Regions from separate parts of the Pandoraea thiooxydans genome, predicted to be linked through region 1. Evidence: predicted binding sites of a transcription regulator. Region 1 holds the regulator's gene; each other region holds the start of a gene.
What was found. The regulator HrcA, encoded in region 1, represses chaperone genes, less so after heat shock. The targets are predictions, from matches to a motif close to TTAGCACTCNNNNNNNNNGAGTGCTAA.
Positions count from the first base shown of each region.

Region 2: a site for HrcA is predicted at 4,279-4,305, ahead of groES (co-chaperone GroES). Genes of this name have one in related genera too.
Region 3: a site for HrcA is predicted at 3,680-3,706, ahead of rpoH (RNA polymerase sigma factor RpoH). Genes of this name have one in related genera too.

Region 1 is NZ_CP014839.1:128,195-135,680, forward strand. It holds gene glnE (bifunctional [glutamate--ammonia ligase]-adenylyl-L-tyrosine phosphorylase/[glutamate--ammonia-ligase] adenylyltransferase) at 1-231, shown strand, start outside; gene recN (DNA repair protein RecN) at 287-1,942, opposite strand; gene PATSB16_RS00610 (NAD kinase) at 2,031-2,933, opposite strand; gene hrcA (heat-inducible transcriptional repressor HrcA) at 3,063-4,088, shown strand; gene PATSB16_RS00620 (DUF6600 domain-containing protein) at 4,215-6,176, shown strand; gene hemH (ferrochelatase) at 6,254-7,357, shown strand; gene PATSB16_RS00630 (RNA-binding S4 domain-containing protein) at 7,360-7,486, shown strand, end outside.
Region 2 is NZ_CP014839.1:321,576-329,061, forward strand. It holds gene PATSB16_RS01480 (efflux RND transporter periplasmic adaptor subunit) at 1-411, shown strand, start outside; gene PATSB16_RS01485 (efflux RND transporter periplasmic adaptor subunit) at 427-1,890, shown strand; gene PATSB16_RS01490 (HlyD family efflux transporter periplasmic adaptor subunit) at 1,930-4,041, shown strand; gene PATSB16_RS01495 (hypothetical protein) at 4,038-4,232, opposite strand; gene groES (co-chaperone GroES) at 4,381-4,671, shown strand; gene groL (chaperonin GroEL) at 4,717-6,366, shown strand; gene moaC (cyclic pyranopterin monophosphate synthase MoaC) at 6,482-6,958, opposite strand; gene PATSB16_RS01515 (DUF2946 family protein) at 7,025-7,486, opposite strand, start outside.
Region 3 is NZ_CP014839.1:3,575,910-3,583,395, forward strand. It holds gene ftsY (signal recognition particle-docking protein FtsY) at 1-535, shown strand, start outside; gene maiA (maleylacetoacetate isomerase) at 567-1,214, opposite strand; gene PATSB16_RS16365 (fumarylacetoacetate hydrolase family protein) at 1,267-1,965, opposite strand; gene ybiB (DNA-binding protein YbiB) at 2,114-3,088, shown strand; gene PATSB16_RS16375 (nuclear transport factor 2 family protein) at 3,117-3,497, opposite strand; gene rpoH (RNA polymerase sigma factor RpoH) at 3,742-4,674, shown strand; gene PATSB16_RS16385 (IS110-like element ISPath1 family transposase) at 4,788-5,813, shown strand; gene cydP (cytochrome oxidase putative small subunit CydP) at 6,447-6,740, shown strand; gene PATSB16_RS16395 (cytochrome ubiquinol oxidase subunit I) at 6,730-7,486, shown strand, end outside.

The sequences.
Region 1 (7,486 bases):
GAGTTCCTGCGCAACGCCGGCAATATCGCGCTGCTGCGCGAGGCCGGCCGCCTGGGGCTGATCGATGTCGAGCAGGCCGAACGGGTCGGCACCGCATACCGGACCTACCGCGCCATGCAGCACAAGTTGCGGCTCGACGGGATGGAAACCGCGCGGGTCGATCCGGACCAGGTGACGCAGGAGCGCGAGGCCGTCACGGCTTTGTGGACGGCGGTATTCGGCCGACGTTGAGGCTGTTTCTGTTCGGGCGCAGCGACGCTGGTCGGGGGCTGGTCAGGCCGCTGCCCTAGAGCGCCAGCATCTCACGCGCGTGCTTGCGGGTGGTGGCGGTGATCTCGACACCGCCGAGCATGCGAGCGATCTCCTCGACTCGTTCCTGACGGCCCAGCGCGACGATTTCGCTGAGCGTGGCGGCGCCCTCGCTGCGCTTGGCTACCCGCAGATGCTGGTGACCGAGCGCGGCGACTTGCGGCAGATGGGTAACGCACAGTACCTGGCGACCCTGGCCGAGTTGCCGCAACAGGCGGCCGACGACTTCGGCGACCGCGCCGCCGATACCGGAGTCGACTTCGTCGAAAATCAATGTGGGCGTCAGGCTGGCGCTGCTGGCGATGACCGACAGGGCCAGGCTGATGCGGGCCAGCTCGCCGCCCGAGGCGACCTTGGCGAGCGGGCGCAGCGGCACGCCGGGGTGCCCGGCAACGAGAAATTCGATGCTCTCCATGCCGTAGGCCTGCCCCTCGGCGACCGGCGCGAGCGCGATTTCGAAGCGTCCGCCCGGCATCGACAACTCCTGCATCGCGGCCGACACCTCCTTGCCGAGCTTGGCGGCGGCGCGGGTGCGACCCTCGGAGAGTTGCCTGGCCAGCGTGGCGTATTGCTCGTGCGCGGCGGCGGCGGCGGCCTCCAGCCCGGCTAAATCCTGCGCCGCGGTCAACTCGGTCAGTTCCTGGCGGCGCGACTCGAGTTCGGCCGGCAATTGTTCGGGGGCTATGCGATATTTGCGAGCCGCGCCGTGCAGCGCATCCAGGCGCTGTTCGACGCTGGCCAGCCGTTGCGGATCCAGCTCGATTTTCTGTGCATAGTGATTGAGCGAATGCACCGCTTCGCGCAGCTGGATTTCTGCCGGCTCCAGCGCCGCCAGCGTGTCGCGCAACTCGGGATCGACCTCGGCCAGATGGCGCAGTTGTTGGATGATCGAGCCCAGCGCCGGCACCAGCGCGCCGTCGTCGGCCTCGCTCAGTACGTGCAGCGCGCCGCGTGCACCCTCGATCAGGCTGGCCGCGTGCGTCAGGCGGCGGTGTTCGCCATTGATCTCCTCCCACTCGCCGGCTTGTGGCGCAAGCTTGTCGAGTTCATTGACCTGCCATTCCAGCCGTTCGCGTTCGCGCTGCAATTCGCGCTCGCGGCCTTGTGCTTCCTGGCAGCGCTGAACCAACTGCTTCCATTGCCGATGGGCGCTGGCGACCTGGCTCGCCAGCTCGGTCAGGTCCGCGTGGTTGTCCAGCAGCCGCCGCTGAGCGTCGGGGCGCAGCAATTGCTGGTGCGCGTGCTGGCCATGGATGTCGACCAGCATGTCACCGGCCTCGCGCAACTGCGCCAGTGTGGCGGGAGTCCCGTTGATGAACGCACGCGAGCGTCCGGATGCGTCGATCACCCGGCGCAGCAGCACGCCACCGGTCTCATCGTGCGGCAGCGCATGCTGGTCGAGCCAGTCGGTGAGCGTCGGGTGGGCGGTGAATTCAGCCGTAATGTCGGCGCGCGTCTGGCCGGCGCGCACGACACTGGCGTCGCCTCGCTCACCCAAGGCCAGCGCCAGGGCGTCGATCAGAATGGACTTGCCGGCGCCGGTTTCGCCGGAAAAGACAGTAAAGCCCGCCGAGAACTCCAGCTCCAGATGGGCCACTATCACAAAATCGCGAATCGAAAGGCTGCGTAGCATGGTGGTTTGACGCCGAGGAGATTAGCCCGGAGTGTAGCCGGAAAACCATGGCCATAGCATGGCACCGGGAGTGTGGCGCACGGCCCTCTCAGGCGGTATCGTCTTCGGAAATATGCTCGTTCCAATGCAACTTGCGCCGCAATGTCGCGTAGTAGTTGTAGCCCGCCGGGTGCAGGAAGGTGACCGAGTGCTCCGAGCGCTTGACCGCGATGCGGTCCTGCAGGTGCAGCGCATTGAACGATTGCATATCGAAGTTGGCGCTGACTTCGTGGCCCGCGACGATACTGATGACGATCTCGCACTGATCGGGCAGCACGATGGGTCGATTCGACAGCGCGTGGGGAGCGATCGGCACCAGCACGATGCCGGCCAGCGCCGGGTGAAGAATCGGCCCGGAAGCCGACAGCGCATAGGCGGTGGAGCCGGTGGGGGTGGCGACGATCAGGCCGTCCGAGCGTTGCTTGTACATCAGACGCCCGTCGACGTCCACACGCAATTCGACCATGCCGGAGAAGCCGCTGCGGTTGACCACCACGTCGTTGAAGGCGAGAGCCCGGTAGATCGTTGCGCCGGCGCGCTCGATGCGGGCGTCGAGCAGCGTTCGGCGCTCCCGTTCGAAGGCCCCCTCGAGAATGGCGGGCACGACCTGCAGCATGTCGCCCAGCGGGATATCGGTCATGAAGCCGACCCGACCGTGGTTGACACCGATCAAGGGGATGTCGAAGGCGGCCAATTGCCGGCCGATGCCGAGCATCGTGCCATCGCCGCCGAGCACCACGGCGACGTCGGCCTGCTGACCGATCTGCTCCGGGGCCAGCGCCGCGTAGGGAGCGGCATCGGCGCCGAGCGTGCGCGCGGTGTCCTGCTCGAATACCACCCGAAAGCCGCGTTGGCTGATGCAGCTCGCCAATGCCAGCAAAGGGCCGGCGATGTTGTCGGCATTGTATTTGCCGATCAGCGCGACCGTTTTGAAAGGGCTCCCGTTTTTCATGCCGCCATTACACCATAAGTCCGTGGCGGGAGCTACCGCGCCCGGCTGCGCCGCGCGGCTCGCGCCGCAGGGCCTGCGCCGGGGTGAAAGCGCACCGGCCGGGCGGGATTCGCGCTACAATTTTTACCTATGCTAGACCAACGTGCACAAACTCTCCTCAAAACCCTGATCGAGCGGTACATCATCGATGGCCAACCGGTCGGCTCGCGGACATTGTCGCGTTATTCCGGGCTCGAGCTGAGTCCGGCCACCATCCGCAACGTGATGTCGGATCTGGAGGAGCTCGGCTTTGTCTCGAGCCCCCATACGTCGGCCGGGCGTGTCCCGACGCCACGCGCCTACCGCCTGTTCGTCGATACGATGCTGGCGGTGCATCCGCTCGAGGCGGCGGTGCAGCAAGTCGTCTCGCAGGTACAGAATCGCCTGCAGCCGGCCTCCCCCCAGCAACTGGTGGCGAGCGCGGCACAGGTGCTGTCGAATCTGTCGCAGTTCGCCGGTGTGATTCTCACGCCCCGCCGTAGCCAGGTGTTCAAGCATATCGAGTTCCTGCGGCTTTCCGAGAAGCGGATCCTGCTGATCATCGTTACCCCAGACGGCGACGTGCAAAACCGCATCATCCTGACCGCCAGCGACTACTCGCCCGCCCAACTGGTGGAGGCCGGCAATTACATCAATACGCATTTCGGCGGGCTGAGCTTCGACGAGGTGCGACGCCGCCTGCGCACCGAGCTCGAAGCGTTGCGCGGCGACATGACCACCCTGATGCAAACCGCGATGGAGGCAAGCACCGACGTGATGGCCGAGGGCGCTGAAAATGTACTGATCTCCGGCGAACGGAATCTGCTGGGCGTCGAAGACCTGTCGTCCAATATGGACCGGCTGCGCCAGTTGTTCGATGTGTTCGAGCAAAAGACCGGTCTGCTGCAATTGCTCGATGTGTCGAGCCGCGCGCAAGGGGTGCAGATCTTCATCGGCGGTGAATCGCATCTGGTTCCAATCGAACAGATGAGCGTGGTGACAGCCCCGTATGAGGTCGACGGCAAGGTGGTCGGTACGCTGGGCGTGATCGGGCCGACCCGCATGGCATACGAGCGGGTCATTCCGATCGTCGATATCACCGCCAAGCTGCTGTCGAATGCGCTGAGCCAACACTGAGCCAGCCGAGGCCGGCTCCACCGGTAACGCTTGGTTACAAAGTGCGGCAAGCCTCTTGCCGGGCCGTGCGTTAACTTGAGGGTGATCAACCCGTCGTGCCCGGTGCGGCACGGTTTGGAGACTCTCATGAAGATGCGGTTAGCTGTTTCGGCGGTGCTCACGTGTTTGCTGAGCTGCCTGTCGTGGGCGGCGCAAGCCCAGGGGGATCCACCGGCGAGCATCGCTCGCCTGAACGTCGTCAGTGGCCCGGTAAGCGTGGCGCCGGCCGGTGCCGACCAATGGATCGACGCCAATCCCAATCGTCCGCTGACCACTGGCGACGACATCTGGGCGGATCGTGGGGCGCGCGCCGAATTGCAGATCGATTCGACGCTCGTGCGCCTGGACGGCCAGACCAACCTCAGTCTGCTCGACGTCGGCGATCGAAATGTGCAACTGAAAGTAACGCAGGGCGCAGTCAACGTGCGTCTGCTCGAATACGATCCCAATCAGCCGGTTGAAGTCGACACGCCGAATCTTGCCTTCGTGCCGCGCAGGGCGGGGGAATACCGACTCGATGTCGAGCCCGACGGCACCACCGAGGTTACCGTGTGGCGCGGCGAGGGCTCGGTCTATGGCGACCATGCGGCCATTTCGATTGGCGGGGCGCGGCAACGGTTTCGCTTTGCCGGCACCAATCTGCAACTGCTGGCCGGGGGGGCTGCGCCCGGCTATGACGATTTCGACCAATGGGCCGCCGGGCGCGATCGGCTGGTGGATAACTCGCCGTCGGCCCGCTATGTGTCGCGTGACATGGTCGGCTATGAGTCACTCGACGCATACGGTGTCTGGCAGACCGATCCGGAATACGGCGCGGTTTGGGTGCCGACCGTCACGTCGCCGGGCTGGGCGCCGTACCACGACGGCCACTGGGTCTGGATCGCCCCCTGGGGCTGGACCTGGGTGGACGACGAACCCTGGGGATTTGCCCCGTTCCATTACGGCCGTTGGGCCTATGTGCATGCGCGCTGGTGCTGGGTACCGGGCTCGGTGCGCGTACATCCGGTTTATGCACCGGCCCTGGTCGCCTGGGTCGGCGGCGACCACGACGACCACTGGAGCGTGACGCTGGCCACCGGCGTGGCCGGGATCGGCTGGTTCCCGTTGGGCCCGGCCGACGCCTACCGCCCGTCCTATCGAGTCAGCAACACCTACATCGAGCGCGTGAACCGTACGGTGATCGTCAACAAAACGATCAACCGCAATACCTACATCACTAACAATGTGTCCCGCACGGTCTATGTCAATGAGCACGTGCATAACGCGATAACCACGGTGCCGGCGGCAGCCTTCGTGCAAGGCCGGCCGGTCGTCTCGAGCGCGGTCGCGATGGCGCCCGGGTCGGCGGCGCGCGTGCGGGTCGGCACCAGCCCGGAAGTCACGCCGGTGGCGCGCAGCGTCATGGGCGACGCGCGCCAGGCGCGGCACGCACCGCCGCACGACGTAGTGGCGCGTCAAGTGCTGGCGTTGCGCACGCCGCCGGCTCCGCATCCGGCATTCGTCTCGCGCAGCGGGGCAGCGGTCAAGCCGCAGGCCGAAGGTCGCCAGATGGTCCTGAATTCCGCCACTGCCGGACGGCCTCGGCAGGTGCGTGAAGGCGTCAAGGTACTGAGCAGCGTGCCGCAGCCGCGGCCCATCGACGCCACTCGCAGGCCCGCGCCGGATACCCGCTCGCCGGCCGGGCAGGGGTCTCGGGGGACGGCTCAGGGTCGGGTGCGGCCCGAGCCGCAGCGCGGCACGGGGGCGCCCGCGTTCGCGCCGCGCACGACCGCTCCGGCACAGCATGCGCCGTATCCCTCGCCGGCGCAGCCCCCACGGCCGCAGCATCGACCGTCGCAGACCGAGCGCAGTGGGCCGCAGCGGCCCGCCTTGGCGCCGCGTGCTCCGCGGCCGCAGCCACATGACCAGCAACTGCGCGCTCCGCAGCCTCACGTTCAGCAACCGCGTCCCGCGCCGGCGCCGCACCGGGACGCCGTGCGCCCCGCGCAAGGGCATGGCGGGCCGCAACGGCAACGCGATGACAAGCATGACGAAAGACACGGCAACTGAGCACGCCGGCGGCCTGTCGTGCGGGCCGCCGGTATCCCCGGTGCGTATAAATTGCAATTTGCGGTAAAGTGAGGCTCATGCATTTCGACCAAGAACCCGTACATCATCATGGCCAGCCCGGCAAGACCGCAGTGCTGCTTATCAATTTGGGCACGCCCGATGCGCCCCGGCCGGGGGCTGTCAGGCGCTATCTGAAGGAATTTCTGTCCGACCCGCGTGTGGTGGAAATTCCCGCGGCGCTTTGGCAGCCATTGTTGAGGTTGGTGATTTTGCCGCTGCGCGGCCGCCAGTCGGCACACAAATATGCGTCGATCTGGGCGCATAACGGCTCGCCGCTCAAGGTCAATACCGAGCAACAGGCCGCTGCGGTGCAAAAACTGCTGCAGGCCAACGATTACGATGTAATCGTCGATTATGCGATGCGCTACGGCAATCCGGGCATTGCGGAAAAAATCCGGCAACTGCGCCACGCCGGCGCCGAGCAAATCCTGCTGCTGCCGCTTTATCCGCAATACTCGAGCAGTACCACGGCAACGGCTTTCGATGCCGCCTTTCGTGCAGCCGGGCGTCTGCGCAACCAGCCGGCGCTGCGCACGGTCAAGCATTATCATGATCACCCAGCCTATATCGAGGCGCTGCGCCAACAGGTCGAGGGTTATTGGGTTCAGCATGGGCGTCCCGATTTCTCGGCCGGCGAGCGCTTGTTGCTGAGTTTTCATGGCGTGCCGCGCCGCACGCTCGATCTGGGCGATCCCTACCATTGCGAATGCCTGAAAACCGGGCGTCTGCTGAGCGCCGCGCTTGGCCTGGACGATACCGTTTGCCAGACCACTTTTCAGTCGCGTTTCGGCAAGGCGGAGTGGCTGCAGCCATACACGGCGCCGACGCTGGTTGAACTGGGCAAGACCGGGGTGGGGCGCGTGGACGTGTTCTGTCCGGGGTTCACTTCGGATTGCCTCGAGACGCTTGAAGAAATCAATATCGAGGGGCGTCGGCAATTCCTGGCCGCCGGCGGAAAGACGTTCAACTTCATCCCCTGCCTGAATACCGCGCCGGCCTGGATCACCGCAATCGGTGAAATCGCCGCATTGCATTTACAGGGTTGGCCGATTCGGCAACCGGATGCGGCCGCGCTCGAACGCAGCCGCGCGCGGGCCGAGGCGCATGGAGCGCGCGATTGAGCATCAAGATCGATAGCGACCCGTCAGCCGCGACACGCATCGACAAATGGCTGTGGGCAGCACGCTTTTTCAAGACCCGCAGCCTCGCCACCCAGGCGGTCGACAAAGGGCGTGTGCTGCACAATGGCC
Region 2 (7,486 bases), 190 kb from region 1:
CAGGCTCAGGCCAAAGCGAAAGCGAGTGCGGCGGAAGTGGCTTACATGCAGGCCACGGTGAGAAAGTGCAGTATTTCCGCGCCGTTCGACGGGCGCGTCGTCAAGCGCAGCGCCTCCGCGCAGCAATTTACCGAGCCCGGCAAATCGCTTCTGACGATCATCGACACGAGTCATCTCGAACTGAAGATGATCGTGCCGTCGAAGTGGCTCGTCTGGCTCAAACCCGGCCACGCGCTCACGGTGAGTGTCGATGAAGTCGGCAAAAGCTATTCGGCCAAGGTCGTGCGGATCGGCGCGCGCGTCGATCCGGTGACGCAGACCGTCGACGTGACGGCCGCGCTGTCTGCCCACACGCCCGAGCTGTTGCCGGGCATGAGCGGCTGGGCGCGTTTTGCCGATCCCGGCCGTTAAAACGGCGGCCGCATCATGAATACCCCGCTGCGGATCGAGGCGAGCGCGCTTGCGGTGCTCTGGCAATTGTCCGCGCGCGCGCGCGAAGCGCCGAGCGAGCAGACGCTCGGCTTTGTCGTGGTCAATGAAACGCTCTCGCTCGTGCCGTACCGGCAGGCGGCATGGTGGCGTGCGCCGGCGCCCTTGCCGGGCGCGGTTGCCGCCGTCTCGGGCCTGCCGCAGAGCGACCCCGGCGCGCCGTACGTGCAGTGGCTCGGCGAAGTGTGCCGCGCGCTGGAACGTCGCGCGCAGGCAGGCTCGAACGAACCTTCCGCTTCCCAGGCCGATCAGCAGCGGGGCGCAGGCGAGGCGGGCCAGAATGCAGCGCAATCGAGCGCACCGGCGCAGAGTGCCGACGCCGCATCACCCGTTTGGCCGTATGCATTCACTGCCGACAGCCTGCCCGCCGCGCTGGCGGCCGAATGGGATGCCTGGTGGCCGACGCATGCCCTATGGGTGCCGCTGGTCGATCGGCTGGGCCGCTCGTTCGGCGGCGTGGTTTTCGCGCGTGAGCAGCCGTGGACGCCGGTGGACGAGGCGCTGCTCGCCGAACTCGCACGGGTCTGGTCGCACGCGCTCGCGGCGTTTTCTCCTCGGGCTTCCTGGAGCGAGCGCGCCAGGCTTGCGCTGCGCGCAGGCAAGTATCGGCGTCGCGTGCTGATAGCGGCCGCCTGTGCCCTGGTCGTGCCGGTGCCGCTGACGGTGCTTGCGCCGGCCGAGGTTACGCCGAAGGACCCGTTCGTCGTGCGCGCTCCGCTCGATGGTGTGATCGATCGCGTGTTCGCGCAGCCGAACCAGCGTGTCGCAGCGGGTACCCCCCTGTTTGCGCTCGACTCCACGGCGCTTGCCTCGCGCTATGCCGTGGCGAACAAGAACTACGCAACGGCGCAGGAGGAGTATCGGCAGACCGCCCAGCTTGCAGTCACCGACGATAAGGATCGGCTCGATATGGCGCTGCGCAAGGGCAAGCTCGATCAAAGCGCGGTCGAACTCGACTATACGGCGCACGAACTCGCACGGGTACGCGTGAGCGCACCGCGTGCCGGCGTCGCTGTATTCTCCGATCCGAACGATTGGAACGGCAAAGCGGTGTCGATCGGCGAGAAGGTGATGCTGCTTGCCGATCCGGCTCACGTCGAGCTCACCGCCTATGTGCCGGCCGCAGACAACGTCGACGTCGTGCCCGGTGCGAGCGTCACGCTTTATCCAAAGAGCTCGCCGTTCGCCTCCTACGAGGCGCGCATCGATACGGTGGCCTACCGCGCCGAGCCGACGCCCGATGGCGTGGTGGCCTATCGCGTAAAGGCCACGTTTACCGGCAGGGTCAAGCCCCCGCTCGGCGTGATGGGTACCGCCCGCATTCATGGTCATTGGGTGCCGCTTGTCTACTATCTGTTGCGCCGCCCGCTGGCGAGCGCGCGGCAGTGGCTCGGCTGGTAGGCCGTGCCGCGGCTTCCTTCATACTGACGCGGCGCATCGATGTCACACCTTCCTTCTCTTCGCCAGGAACTGAGCCTGACCCCGGGCGCGGCGACGCCCGATGGCGCGCCGACTTGGATGCTCCACGATCCGGCGGGCAATCGCTTCTTCCAGATCGGCTGGCCCGCGTTCGAAATGCTCTCGCGCTGGTCGCTCGACGACCCCGAGGCGATCGTGGCTTCGGTCAATGCGCAGACGACGCTGCGACTGACGAGGGATGACTTCGAAGCGCTCTTGCGGATGCTGCACTATCAGCATTTGCTCGTTGCGGCGAGCCCAGCCGATACCGGGCTGCTCGAGAATGCGGCGGCCGCGCACAAGCTCTCGCGTGCAATGTGGTTGCTCAAGCACTACTTGATGATTCGTGTCCCGCTTTGGCGTCCGATGCCGTTCTTGCGGCGCTTCGCGCGGTATGCGGAAATCGCTTATCGGCCGGCGTTCTGGATGGTGATCGCGCTGATGGCGCTGACTGGCCTCGTGCTCGTGTCGCAGCGCTGGGATGAGTTTATCCACACGTTCCATGGATACGCCGACCTGCGCGGGCTGATTGCGATCGGCGCGGCCATCGCCTGCGCCAAGATATTGCATGAATTCGGTCACGCATTCACGGCGCATCGCTACGGCTGCCGGGTGCCGACGATGGGCGTCGCGCTGCTCGTGATGGTGCCGGTGCTCTATACCGATACGACCGAAGCCTGGAAGGTCCCGGGGCGCGCGCAGCGCCTGCGCATCGGCGCGGCCGGCATGCTGACGGAGCTTGCGCTGGCTGCCGTGGCGACGCTTGCCTGGAGCGTGCTGCCCGATGGCCCGCTGCGCGCCGGCGCGTTTCTGCTCGCAACGACCACATGGATCGGCACGCTGACGATCAACGCGAGCCCGTTCATGCGCTTCGACGGCTACTTCCTGCTGTCGGACTGGCTCGATATGCCGAACCTGCACGACCGGGCCTTCGCATTTGGCCGGTGGTGGCTCGCAGAACGGCTATTCGGCTTCGGCGATCCGCAGCCCGAGCCGTGCGCGGTCAAACGCCGACGCTTTCTGATCGCCTTTTCTTTCGCCACGTGGCTGTACCGGCTGGTCGTCTTTTTTTCGATCGCTTTGATTGTGTATCACACGTTCTTCAAGGCGCTGGGTTTGATGCTGTTTTTCGTCGAGTTCGGCTGGTTCATCGCGCGGCCCGTGGTCCGCGAAATCGCTGCGTGCTGGCATCGCCGCGCGCAGTTGCACTGGCGTCGCGAAACGCGGCGCACCGCGATCATCGGCGCGTTGCTGATAGGCTTTTTCGTGCTGCCTTGGCACGGCGGCGTCAGCGCCCCCGCGGTGCTTGGGCCGTTGCGTGCGCAAGGACTCTACACGCCGGAGGCCGGCTATGTGACGGCGCAGGCGCCGATCGCGCATGACGGGCAGCGTGTGCGCGCGGGGGACGTCCTCGCGGTCCTGGCCTCGCCCGATCTCACGCATCGGCTGCAAGCGGCGCAGGCCGATGAGACCCTGTTGGGCTGGGAGGTCGCGCAACAGCCGTTCGATGAGCGGTTGCTCGAACAAGGGGCGGCGTTGCGTCGCCGATGGGACGCAGCGCGCCAGGCCGTAACGGGGCTCACCGCGCAAGTTGCCCAATTGACGCTGCGCGCTCCGTTTGACGGCATCGTGCAGACCGATGACGCGCTTGCGCCGGGGACATGGCTGCCGCGCGGCGAACACGTATTCGACGTTGTCGGGCCGATTGGCGTGAAGGGGGAAGCGTTCGTCGGCGAGGGCGACGCGGCGCGCGTCGCGGCGGGCGATCGGGTGGATTTCGTCGCAGCGGTACCCGAACTCGGTGTGGTGCACTGCCGGGTGAAGGCTGTCGATCGCGTGAACGCGGCGACGCTCGATGTCCTGTCGCTCGCGAGTGTCTATGGCGGGCCGCTACCCGTGCGGCAAGAACCGGGTACGCATCGACTCGTGCCGCTCACGGCGATCTACCGCGTACGAATCGGAGAATGTCCCGCGCACGAAGCCTGGCCCCGTGAAATCGACGGGACCGCTACGATTGGCGGTGCACGACAAAGCTTTGCGTGGCGTGGGTTGAAGTACCTCGCGTCCGTTTTTCGGCGCGAGGGTGGCGCTTAGGCAGCTGCGAGCGTCAAAGCGTCGCGGATCAGCCGATCATCGAGTGCGCCCGGGGCGAGAGCTGGCCGATAGGGAACGGCGATAGCGGTTGCCGTCGTCGCGCGAGCAATGGCCGGTTGAGCTTGTGCAAGATTCACCGTAACGCGGGCAATGGCATCGCCAAGCGTTACTTGCGACAAAAGAATTTGCATTTTCCCCCACTTCTTGCCTTGAAATTGCAAAACCCCGTCCCTATAATTAGCACTCGTTGGCGCAGAGTGCTAACAATCCTGAATTCAATGAATATGCATCGTCTTGCATATTCCGGTTTGGCAATTTCACTAGAGAAGAGGAGTTTGTATGAACCTTCGTCCCTTGCATGACCGCGTCATCGTCAAGCGCCTGGACAATGAAACGAAAACCGCTTCCGGTATCGTTATTCCTGATGCAGCCGCCGAAAAGCCCGATCAGGGCGAGATTCTGGCCGTCGGTCCGGGCAAGAAAGATGACAAGGGCAATTTGATTGCGCTGGACGTTAAGGTCGGCGATCGTGTGTTGTTCGGCAAGTATGCTGGCCAAAGCGTCAAGATCGACGGCCAGGAATTGCTGGTGATGCGCGAAGAAGACCTGATGGCCGTGGTGAACAAGTAAGCGTCTACTTGACCTATTTCGCAAAGAATTCAAGGAGTTAATGTTATGGCAGCAAAAGAAGTCGTATTTGGTGATGCCGCTCGCGCCAAGATGGTCGAGGGCGTCAATATCCTCGCGAACGCAGTGAAAGTGACGCTCGGCCCGAAGGGTCGCAATGTCGTGCTGGAGCGCAGCTTCGGCGGCCCGACGGTGACCAAGGACGGTGTGTCGGTCGCCAAGGAAATCGAACTGAAAGACAAGCTGCAGAACATGGGCGCGCAAATGGTCAAGGAAGTTGCTTCCAAGACCAGCGACAATGCCGGCGACGGCACCACCACGGCAACCGTGCTGGCACAGTCGATCGTTCGCGAAGGCATGAAGTATGTGGCTTCGGGCATGAACCCGATGGATCTGAAGCGCGGCATCGACAAGGCCGTCGCCGCGGCAGTCGAAGAACTGCACAAGGCCAGCAAGCCCTGCACGACCAGCAAGGAAATCGCGCAAGTCGGCTCGATCTCGGCCAACAGCGATTCGTCGATCGGTGAGCGCATTGCCGAAGCGATGGACAAGGTCGGCAAGGAAGGCGTGATCACCGTCGAAGACGGCAAGTCGCTGGCTGACGAACTGGATGTCGTCGAAGGCATGCAATTCGACCGCGGCTACCTGTCGCCGTATTTCATCAACAACCCGGACAAGCAAGTCGCCGTTCTGGAAAGCCCGTTCGTGCTGCTGTTCGACAAGAAGATTTCGAACATCCGCGATCTGCTGCCGATCCTGGAACAAGTGGCCAAGGCCGGCCGTCCGCTGCTGATCATCGCTGAAGACGTCGAAGGCGAAGCCCTGGCGACGCTGGTGGTCAACAACATTCGCGGCATCCTGAAGACCTGCGCCGTCAAGGCTCCGGGCTTCGGCGATCGTCGCAAAGCCATGCTGGAAGACATCGCTATCCTGACCGGTGGTTCGGTGATCGCCGAAGAAGTGGGCCTGACCCTCGAAAAAGCGACGCTGCAAGACCTCGGCCAAGCCAAGCGCATCGAAATCGGCAAGGAAAACACCATCATCATCGACGGTGCTGGCGATGCCAAGAGCATCGAGGCGCGTGTCAAGCAAGTGCGCGTGCAGATCGAAGAAGCGACCAGCGACTACGACCGTGAAAAGCTGCAAGAGCGCGTTGCCAAGCTGGCTGGCGGTGTGGCAGTGATCAAGGTTGGCGCCGCTACCGAAGTCGAGATGAAGGAAAAGAAAGCGCGTGTGGAAGATGCATTGCACGCGACCCGCGCAGCCGTGGAAGAAGGTATTGTTCCCGGCGGCGGCGTGGCTCTGTTGCGCGCTCGCACCGCGATCGCGGCCGTCAAGGGTGACAATGCCGACCAGGACGCCGGCGTGAAGATCGTGCTGCGTGCGATGGAAGAACCGCTGCGTCAAATCGTATCCAACGGCGGCGAAGAAGCCAGCGTGGTAGTGGCCCGCGTGATCGAGGGCAAGGGTAACTTCGGTTACAACGCCTCGACCGGCGAGTACGGCGATCTGGTGGAAATGGGTGTGGTTGACCCGACCAAGGTCACCCGTACCGCGCTGCAAAACGCCGCTTCCGTGGCCGGTTTGCTGCTGACGACCGATTGCGCCGTCGCAGAACTGCCGAAGGAAGACGCCGGTATGCCGGCTGGCATGCCCGGTGGCATGGGCGGCATGGGCGGCATGGGCATGGATATGTAATATCCGGCACGTGTCGGGGGCGTTTGGCAACAGGCGCTCCGGTCATGAAAAAAGCTCGCGTGCGAACGCGAGCTTTTTTTTCGTGTGCTGCAGCCGAGGGGCGTTGCAGCGATTCCTACGCCGCCACCCAATCTCCCGACTTGCCTCCGTGCTTCTCCAGCACGCGTACGTCGGTCATCGTCATCCCGCGGTCGACCGCCTTGCACATGTCATAGATGGTGAGCAACCCAACCTGCACGGCGGTCAGTGCTTCCATCTCCACCCCGGTGCGGCCCAGCGTTTCGACCTGAGCGCGGCAGTGTACGGCGCTGGCGGCCTCGTCGAGCAGAAACTCCACCGCCACGCGCGTGAGCGCCAGCGGATGGCACAGGGGGATCAGGTCGGCGGTGCGTTTGGCGCCCTGAATCGCCGCGATGCGCGCCACGCCAAGAACGTCGCCCTTTTTAGCGGATCCGCTGCGGATCAGTTGCAGCGTCTGCGGCTGCATGACGATCGTACCGCGCGCGATCGCGACGCGGTGCGTGACATCTTTATTGCCAACGTCGACCATATGGGCCTGACCGGTGGCGTCGAAGTGTGTGAGATTTGCCATGTGACTGAAAATGTACAGAGACGACTCGGATGGCGAACATCATAGCAGCGCGCGTTGGCGCGCAACTCATCGCGTCGTGTCGGTGTCCTTGCGCGGCTTTGCGGCAGGGTGTGGTTCATAGCCGTAGCGCGCAGGCATACTGGCACGCGTGATGGTCCGTAGCGGCAGCATCCGGCCGGTGCCCCAGTGCAGCCGCGCCTCATGCGGCGGCTCGGGCAGCTCGTCCGGCAGGGCATCGTGCTCGCTCAGCAACCCCAGATCGTGATCGTGCAGCACGCCTATGCGTGCCGGTGCGCCGGCCGTGGCCGCGCTCTCGAACAGCACATTGCCTTCGTCGTCGAGCAGGCACGCGACGGGCTCGAACGGCGAGTCCGTCTGATCGGTCAGCGCGGGCGCCTTGTCGCGCCAATCGAGCCGCAAGACGAACGGCGTATAAGCCAATTCAACGTAGACGCGCTGCGGACCATTCTGGAAATACCACTGACCTGAATCATCGCAGCCATAGTTGCGATTGATGAAGCCGTTCAA
Region 3 (7,486 bases), 1.0 Mb from region 1:
CCAGGCGTACGGGCAATCGGTGCTGCTGGCCGCCGGCGATACGTTTCGAGCCGCAGCCCGTGAGCAATTGGCGATCTGGGGAGAGCGCAACGGCGTGACGGTCGTGTCCCAGGAGAGCGGCGATCCCGCGGCGGTGGTATTCGATGCGGTCAACGCCGCGCGCGCGCGCAAGATCGACATCGTGATGGCCGATACCGCTGGCCGCCTGCCGACCCAGTTGCACCTGATGGAAGAACTGAAGAAGATCAAGCGCGTTCTGGCCAAAACCGGGCACAATGCGCCGCACGAGATCCTCCTGGTGATCGACGGCAACACAGGGCAAAACGCCCTCAGCCAGGTCAAGGCATTCGATGACGCCCTGCAACTGACCGGCCTGATCGTGACCAAACTCGACGGAACCGCCAAGGGCGGCATTCTGGCGGCCATTGCGAGGCAGCGCCCGGTCCCCGTCTACTTCATTGGCGTAGGGGAAAAGGTCGAGGACCTGCAACCCTTTTCGGCCGAGGAATTCGCCGACGCCGTGCTGGGCATTTGAACGACGCCGGCGTCAGCCAACCCGCACCGGGCTATTCTGCGTCGGGCTGAGCGCCCGGCGCCGCCTTGGCAAACGCATCGAGCGTCATGCAATGAGCGTGAATCCGGCGAATGGTCGGATAGGGGCTCAAGTCGACATCGAAACGCTGCGCATTGAATATCTGAGGAATCAGACAGCAGTCGGCCATCGTCGGGGTATCTCCGAAGCAGAAATCCCCGGCCGGCGGCGAGGCGTTCAACCGCTTCTCGAGCGACGCGAAGCCGAGCTCGATCCAGTGGCGATACCAGCCGTTTTTCGCTTCCTCCGGCACTTTCAACTCATGCTTGAGATATTTCAGCACGCGCAGGTTGTTGAGTGGGTGAATCTCGCAGGCCACGTCCAGCGCCAAGGCTCGCACTTGCGCGCGATCGAGCGCAGCTTTGGGTAACAACGCGGGAGTCGGGTGTATTTCGTCCAGATACTCGATGATTGCCAGCGATTGATGCAGCGCCTGGCCACCGTCGAGCAGTACCGGCACCAGCGCATCCGGATTGAGCGCCCGGAATTCCGGCAGGAGTTGTTGGCCCCCATCGCGCACCAAATGCACCGGCACGCTTTCATAGGGCAACCCCTTGAGATTGAGTGCAATTCGCACCCGAAACGAGGCGGAACTGCGGAAGTAGGTGTACAGCGTAAGCATGGTGCTCCTTGGAAATACCGGTCCGTGGAATGTCGTTCTCGCCGCTTGGGACTCAAACGACCTCGACGTGCAACTCACCAAGACCCTCGACACCCCCGACCATCAGGTCTCCCGGCACAATCGCGCCGACGCCCTCGGGCGTGCCGGTGAAGATCAGATCGCCAGGCTGCAATTCGAAAAAATTGGAAAGGGAAGCGACCGTCTCGGGAATCGACCAGATCATGGCGGCAATGTCGCCGCGCTGCCGTTGTTCGCCATTGACGCTCAGCCAGATAGCGCCGCGCACGGGGTGGCCGACGTCGATGGCGCGATGCAACGGCCCCATCGGTGCGCCATGATCGAATCCTTTGCCGGTGTCCCAGGGCCTGCCGGTTTTCTTCGCCTCATTCTGCAGATCGCGACGCGTCATGTCCAATCCCAGCGCGTAGCCGTAAATGTGCTCGTTGGCCTGTTCGACCTCGATGTGCTTGCCCCCCTTGCCGATCGCGGCAACGAGCTCGAACTCGAAATGGCAATTTTTGGTTTGCGGCGGGTAGGCAAACAGCCCAACCGTACCCGGCTCGACATTGACAACCGCATCGGCGGGCTTGCAGAAGAAAAATGGCGGTTCGCGATCGGGATCGGACCCCATTTCACGCGCATGGTCCGCATAATTGCGGCCGACGCAGTAAATGCGATGCACAGGAAATTGCTGATCGATGCCCACCACCGGCACCGCGACAGGCGCCGGGGGTTCGAACACATAACGCATTGCGGTCTCCTCGAGGGGGGATGCACCCAAACCGACATAGTACTTGAAGCGTTCTGACTTTTGCTGGCCACCTCGATGAGGCGACTGCTTTATATTACGGCTAATAGGCGGCGCGATCGGCTGCCGCCCCTCATTCGCGCTCGACACGATGACTGCCCCCTTTGCCTGCTCCGATTTGCTCAAGACCATCGCGCGCGGTGGCGCCGGCGCTCGCGCGCTCCCTCGCGACGACGCCCAAAGGCTGTTCGCCGCGATTCTCAACGGGCAAGTTGGCGACATCGAACTCGGCGCTGTCCTGGTCGCCTATCGCATCAAGGGTGAGACGCCGGACGAGCTGGCCGGCATGCTCGCAGCGGCGCAGGCTTGCATCGCGCAGCTGGTGTGTCCGGGCGAACGCCTGCCGGTCGTTTTACCCAGTTATAACGGGGCGCGCAAACAGCCAAATCTGACCCCATTATTGGCGTTACTGCTGGCTCGCGAAGGGGTGCCGGTCCTGGTACACGGGGTGAGCGGCAACTCTTCCTCGCGGGTGACCAGCGCCGCCATTTTTGCCGCCCTGGGTCACGCTCCCGCGCTCTCGGTCGATTCGGCCCAGGACGCTCTGGCGCGCGGATATCCGGCGTTTATGCCAATCGAAGCGCTGTCTGCCCCGCTTGCCCATCTGCTGGAGATGCGTGCGGTGATTGGCGTTCGCAATTCCGGACACACGCTGGTCAAGTTACTGCAGCCGTTTCGGCAGCCAGCGCTCAGGTTGGTCAATTTTACCCACCCGGAGTATCGGGACACCCTGACGACACTGTTCACCGATCCGGTGTTCGCCGGACCGGCCGGAGTGCTGCTGGCGCGCGGCACCGAGGGCGAGCCGGTCGCCGACGCCCGCCGTCAGGCGGCGATGGATTGGCTGCGGGGGGGACGAAAAAGCTGCCTGGTAGCGGCCGATGCCGGTCCGCTGGAGCAGGTTCCGGCGCTGCCGGCAAGCGACGCGAACAGCACCGCGGCCTGGATTCGGGAGGTTTTGAGCGGCAAAACCCCCGTGCCGGCACCGATCGCGCGACAAGTCGACGCGATCCTGCAGATCTGCCGGCAACACCCGTCACCCGCGGCCGGTGTGCCGGCTGCCTGAGCTCACGGCCCGGCTTTCGGCGGTTGCGTCACTCCGATGCCATACGGGTCGCCTGCCATGAAATCAGCTGCCACTGGTTTTTCTGCAGCACGTGAACGGCGATATAGGTCATCAACGACGACAATGGCCCGGTGGCACTCTCCAATTCGATACGGAGCTTGCCCGTGACAAGCACTGTGTCGCCGAATTCGCGCAATTCCTGGGTTTGGATCTCGATATCGTGGTAGCGGCGTCGGCCCGCTGACAGCGCACCGAGGAATTGCTCCTTGGTTTCGCGCTTGCCGTTCGAATGCACATAAAGGAGATCATCGTAGAGCATCGCATCGAGCTGCTCCACGTCGCCCTCGATCATTGCCGCATAGCGGGCTGATTCCAGGGCGCGAACCGTGTCGATATTCTTGACAGGCATGCATGCCTCCCACGCATCATGAGTCGGAAGGATAAACTCAGGTAAATCTCAGCAGCGATATTTTCTGGAATTTATACCATGACGGCCGAGTTTGAGATGAATCAAGAAAATTCTCAGAGAAAATCCCTACATTTAATTAGAGAGTTCGCTTGAAACTTGCTGACACGAGGGCCCTCTAACGCTTAGCACTCTTCAATCGAGAGTGCTAAAATGCCTCGTAACCGATGAACAGGAGCAACCCCGCTTGAGCGACGCCATGACGACCCAGTCCCATTCTCCGCTTGCCGTTAAGGCGCAGGAGGCGCGCGCCCTGACGCTTTCCCCATCCGCGATGCTACCCGCCAGCGTGGGTAATATTGACGCCTACATCCAGGCCGTCAATCGGATTCCCCTGCTGACGGCCGACGAGGAGCGCCAACTCGCCACCGAATACCGCGACCATGAAAATCTCGATGCTGCCCGCCGGCTCGTGCTGTCGCATCTGCGCCTGGTTGTGTCGGTCGCCCGCAACTACCTGGGGTATGGCCTGCCGCACGCGGACTTGATTCAGGAAGGGAATATCGGCCTCATGAAGGCAGTCAAGCGCTTCGACCCCGCCCAGGGTGTGCGATTGGTCTCGTACGCCATCCACTGGATCAAGGCCGAGATCCATGAATATATCCTGCGCAATTGGCGCATGGTCAAGGTCGCCACCACTAAGGCGCAGCGCAAGCTGTTTTTCAATCTGCGCAGCCATAAACAAGGGGTGCAGGCGTTCACACCGGAAGAAATCGAAACGGTCGCCAAGGAATTGAACGTCAAGCGCGAGGAAGTTGCCGAAATGGAAACCCGCCTGTCGGGCGGCGACATCGCGCTCGAGGGCAAGGTCGAAGACGGCGAAGAAGCATTTGCGCCGATCGCCTACTTGGCCGACACCCACAATGAGCCCACCGCTGTGTTGGCGGCGCGCCAACATGACCGGCTGCAAAGCGACGGTCTCGGCAGCGCGCTGGATAAACTCGATGCACGCAGCCGCCGCATCATCGAGGCACGCTGGCTCAACGTTCGCGACGATGGCTCGGGTGGATCGACGTTGCACGATCTGGCCGACGAATTCGGTGTCTCTGCGGAACGAATTCGGCAAATCGAAGTGACAGCCATGAAAAAAATGAAAACGGCCCTGCAGGCATACGTCTAAGCCGTCAATTGAAGTAACGTCGCAAACGCCCCTTCCACGGGGCGTAATGAGATGGTCACCCCCACCCTACACGCGGGTTACGCTGTAGGGTGTTTTTCTTTCTGGAGGCCATCATGCAGAATGTTACGCTGGTTGGAATCGATCTAGGCAAGCACTCGTTTCACCTTCATGGTCAGGACCGGCACGGCAAGGCCGTGTTTCGCAAGAAGGTGAGCCGCAAGCAACTGGTCGAGTTTTTCGCTACGTTTCACGCCTGCACGCTGGTCATGGAGGCCTGTGCCGGGGCCCATCACATGGCCCGCCAACTGGCCGGGTTCGGACACCAGGTCAAGCTTATCTCCCCCCAGTTCGTGCGGCCCTTCGTCAAGAGCAACAAGAACGACTTCGTGGACGCCGAGGCGATCTGCGAGGCGGCGTCGCGCCCGTCCATGCGGTTCGTCACGCCCAAGACGGAGTCGCAGCAAACCTTGTCGGCCCTGCACCGGGTCCGTGAGTCACTGGTGCGCGATCGCACCAAAACTATCAACCAGATACACGGCTTCCTACTGGAGTTCGGCATCAGCCTGCCGGTTGGCAACGCTGTCATCACGCGTCTGCCGGCTGTGCTCGCCGAACATCGGTTACCGCCGCGCCTGATCGCGATCCTCGAACGCCTGCACGCTCACTTCAAGTACCTCAGTGAGCAGATTGGCGAAATCGACAAGGAGATGGCCCGCCAACTCGCCGATGACGAGCTCGGCTGCCGCCTGCTGTCGATCCCAGGCGTCGGCCCTATTACAGCCAGTGTGCTTGCCAGCGAGATGGGCGATGGTCAGCAGTACGGGTCCAGCCGCGATTTCGCTGCGTCGATTGGCTTGGTGCCGCGCCAGTACAGTACTGGCGGCAGGGCCAACCTGCTGGGGATCAGCAAGCGGGGTGACAAGAATCTCCGGCGCCTGCTAGTCCAGTGTGCCCGCTCCTACATGCAGCGACTCGATCGGCACAGCGGTCGGCTCGCCGACTGGGTCCGCGCCATGCTGAGGCGACGGCACTCGAACGTGGTGGCCTGCGCGTTGGCGAACAAGCTGGCGCGCACCGCGTGGGCGCTGGCGACTCGTCGCACCACCTTCGATGCGGGCGCGAGCGCCATGCCTGCCTAAGTACCCGATTGCACAACACGCTTTACCGAAGTCCACCCACCTGGTTTTGCGACCGCTGAAATTGGATGACGTGAACGGCACACCGGCCTGACGGACAACCTGACATAAAGAACGGCTCTCGAAGCCGCGGGCGTTTTAAGGACCGTCAGGCGCGACTCTCATCGTGGCGCGGGGAGTGATCCCCAAAACGACGCCGGATAGATTTACGCAAGCCAATCACAACGTCAAAAATCAGTGTTGCAAAAATGGGGGTGACCATAGATTTTTCATTGGCTCGCGAACATCATGCTGCACTACGGGCAGCCGCGACATATTGCCCCACATCGAGGCATCTCTAAAATAAAAAGATAGAATACCTACCGATCTGTTCGATCGAGTTTCGACGTTACCGAGTATCCGCTCTGCGTGAAGCTGTCGCGCACAGTGCGCGCCAAGCCCAGCCAGCGCCTCTCCCGCGAACAGACACCAAAAGCCTCAATACGGCAGCGGCATCTTTGTCGCTCGCCTTTCGTTGTGCCCCCCAAATATTAGGACCTGTCTTATGACGGCAGCTTCATCATATTTTTTATTCAGGCACGATCAAATAACAATTTTGTACTCCAATACGATAGCCGACCACAAGAATGATTGGTCATGGGAAGGCAACGCGTGAAGTCAGAATCCCCACACTCCTTTGCCAGCGACCCACGCGCCTTTCGTCTGTGGATCGCAAATCCGGGGCAATTTCGGCATTGGCTTCGGCGGCACCCATTCGGCCGGGATATAGCAGTCGTTCTGCTGGCCAAGGTAGCTTTGCTGGCGGCCATCAAGTTCGCTTTTTTCAATCGCCCCGTCGCGGAACATATGCGCCTGCCGCCGAACGAAGTCGCGCGTGCTCTGCTTTCCCCACAAATCGCTCAACAAGAAGGTGCTCGCCATGCCCAGTAGCGAAATCGTCGATCTCTCTCGCCTGCAGTTCGCCATTACGGCGCTTTATCACTTTCTGTTTGTCCCCCTGACCTTGGGGCTGTCCTGGCTGCTCGTCATCATGGAGTCGGTTTATGTGATGACCGGCAAGCAGATATACAAGGACATGACCCAGTTCTGGGGCAAGCTGTTCGGCATCAATTTCGCCATGGGCGTCACGACAGGATTGACGCTGGAGTTTCAGTTCGGCACGAACTGGGCGTACTACTCTCACTATGTCGGCGATATTTTCGGCATCCCGCTGGCAGTCGAAGGCCTGATGGCATTCTTCCTTGAATCGACATTCGTTGGCCTGTTCTTCTTCGGCTGGGACAAGCTGTCGAGCGTGAAGCACTTGATCGTGACCTTCCTGGTCGCGCTCGGCTCCAACCTCTCGGCGCTGTGGATATTGATCGCGAATGGCTGGATGAACAACCCGGTTGGCGCCAAGTTCAACTACGAGACCATGCGTATGGAACTGGTCAGCTTGAGCGAAGTGATCTTCAACCCGGTAGCCCAGGTAAAGTTCGTTCATACCGTTGCCGCTGGCTACGTCACTGCAGCCATGTTCGTGCTCGGCGTGTCGGCTTGGTATCTATTGAAAAAACGCGATGTCCAGTTCGCGTTGCGCTCTTTCGCCGTGGCCGCTGGGTTCGGCCTCGCTTCGACGCTGTCGGTCATCGTGCTTGGCGATGAGTCCGGTTACGCGACCGGTGAAGTGCAGAAAG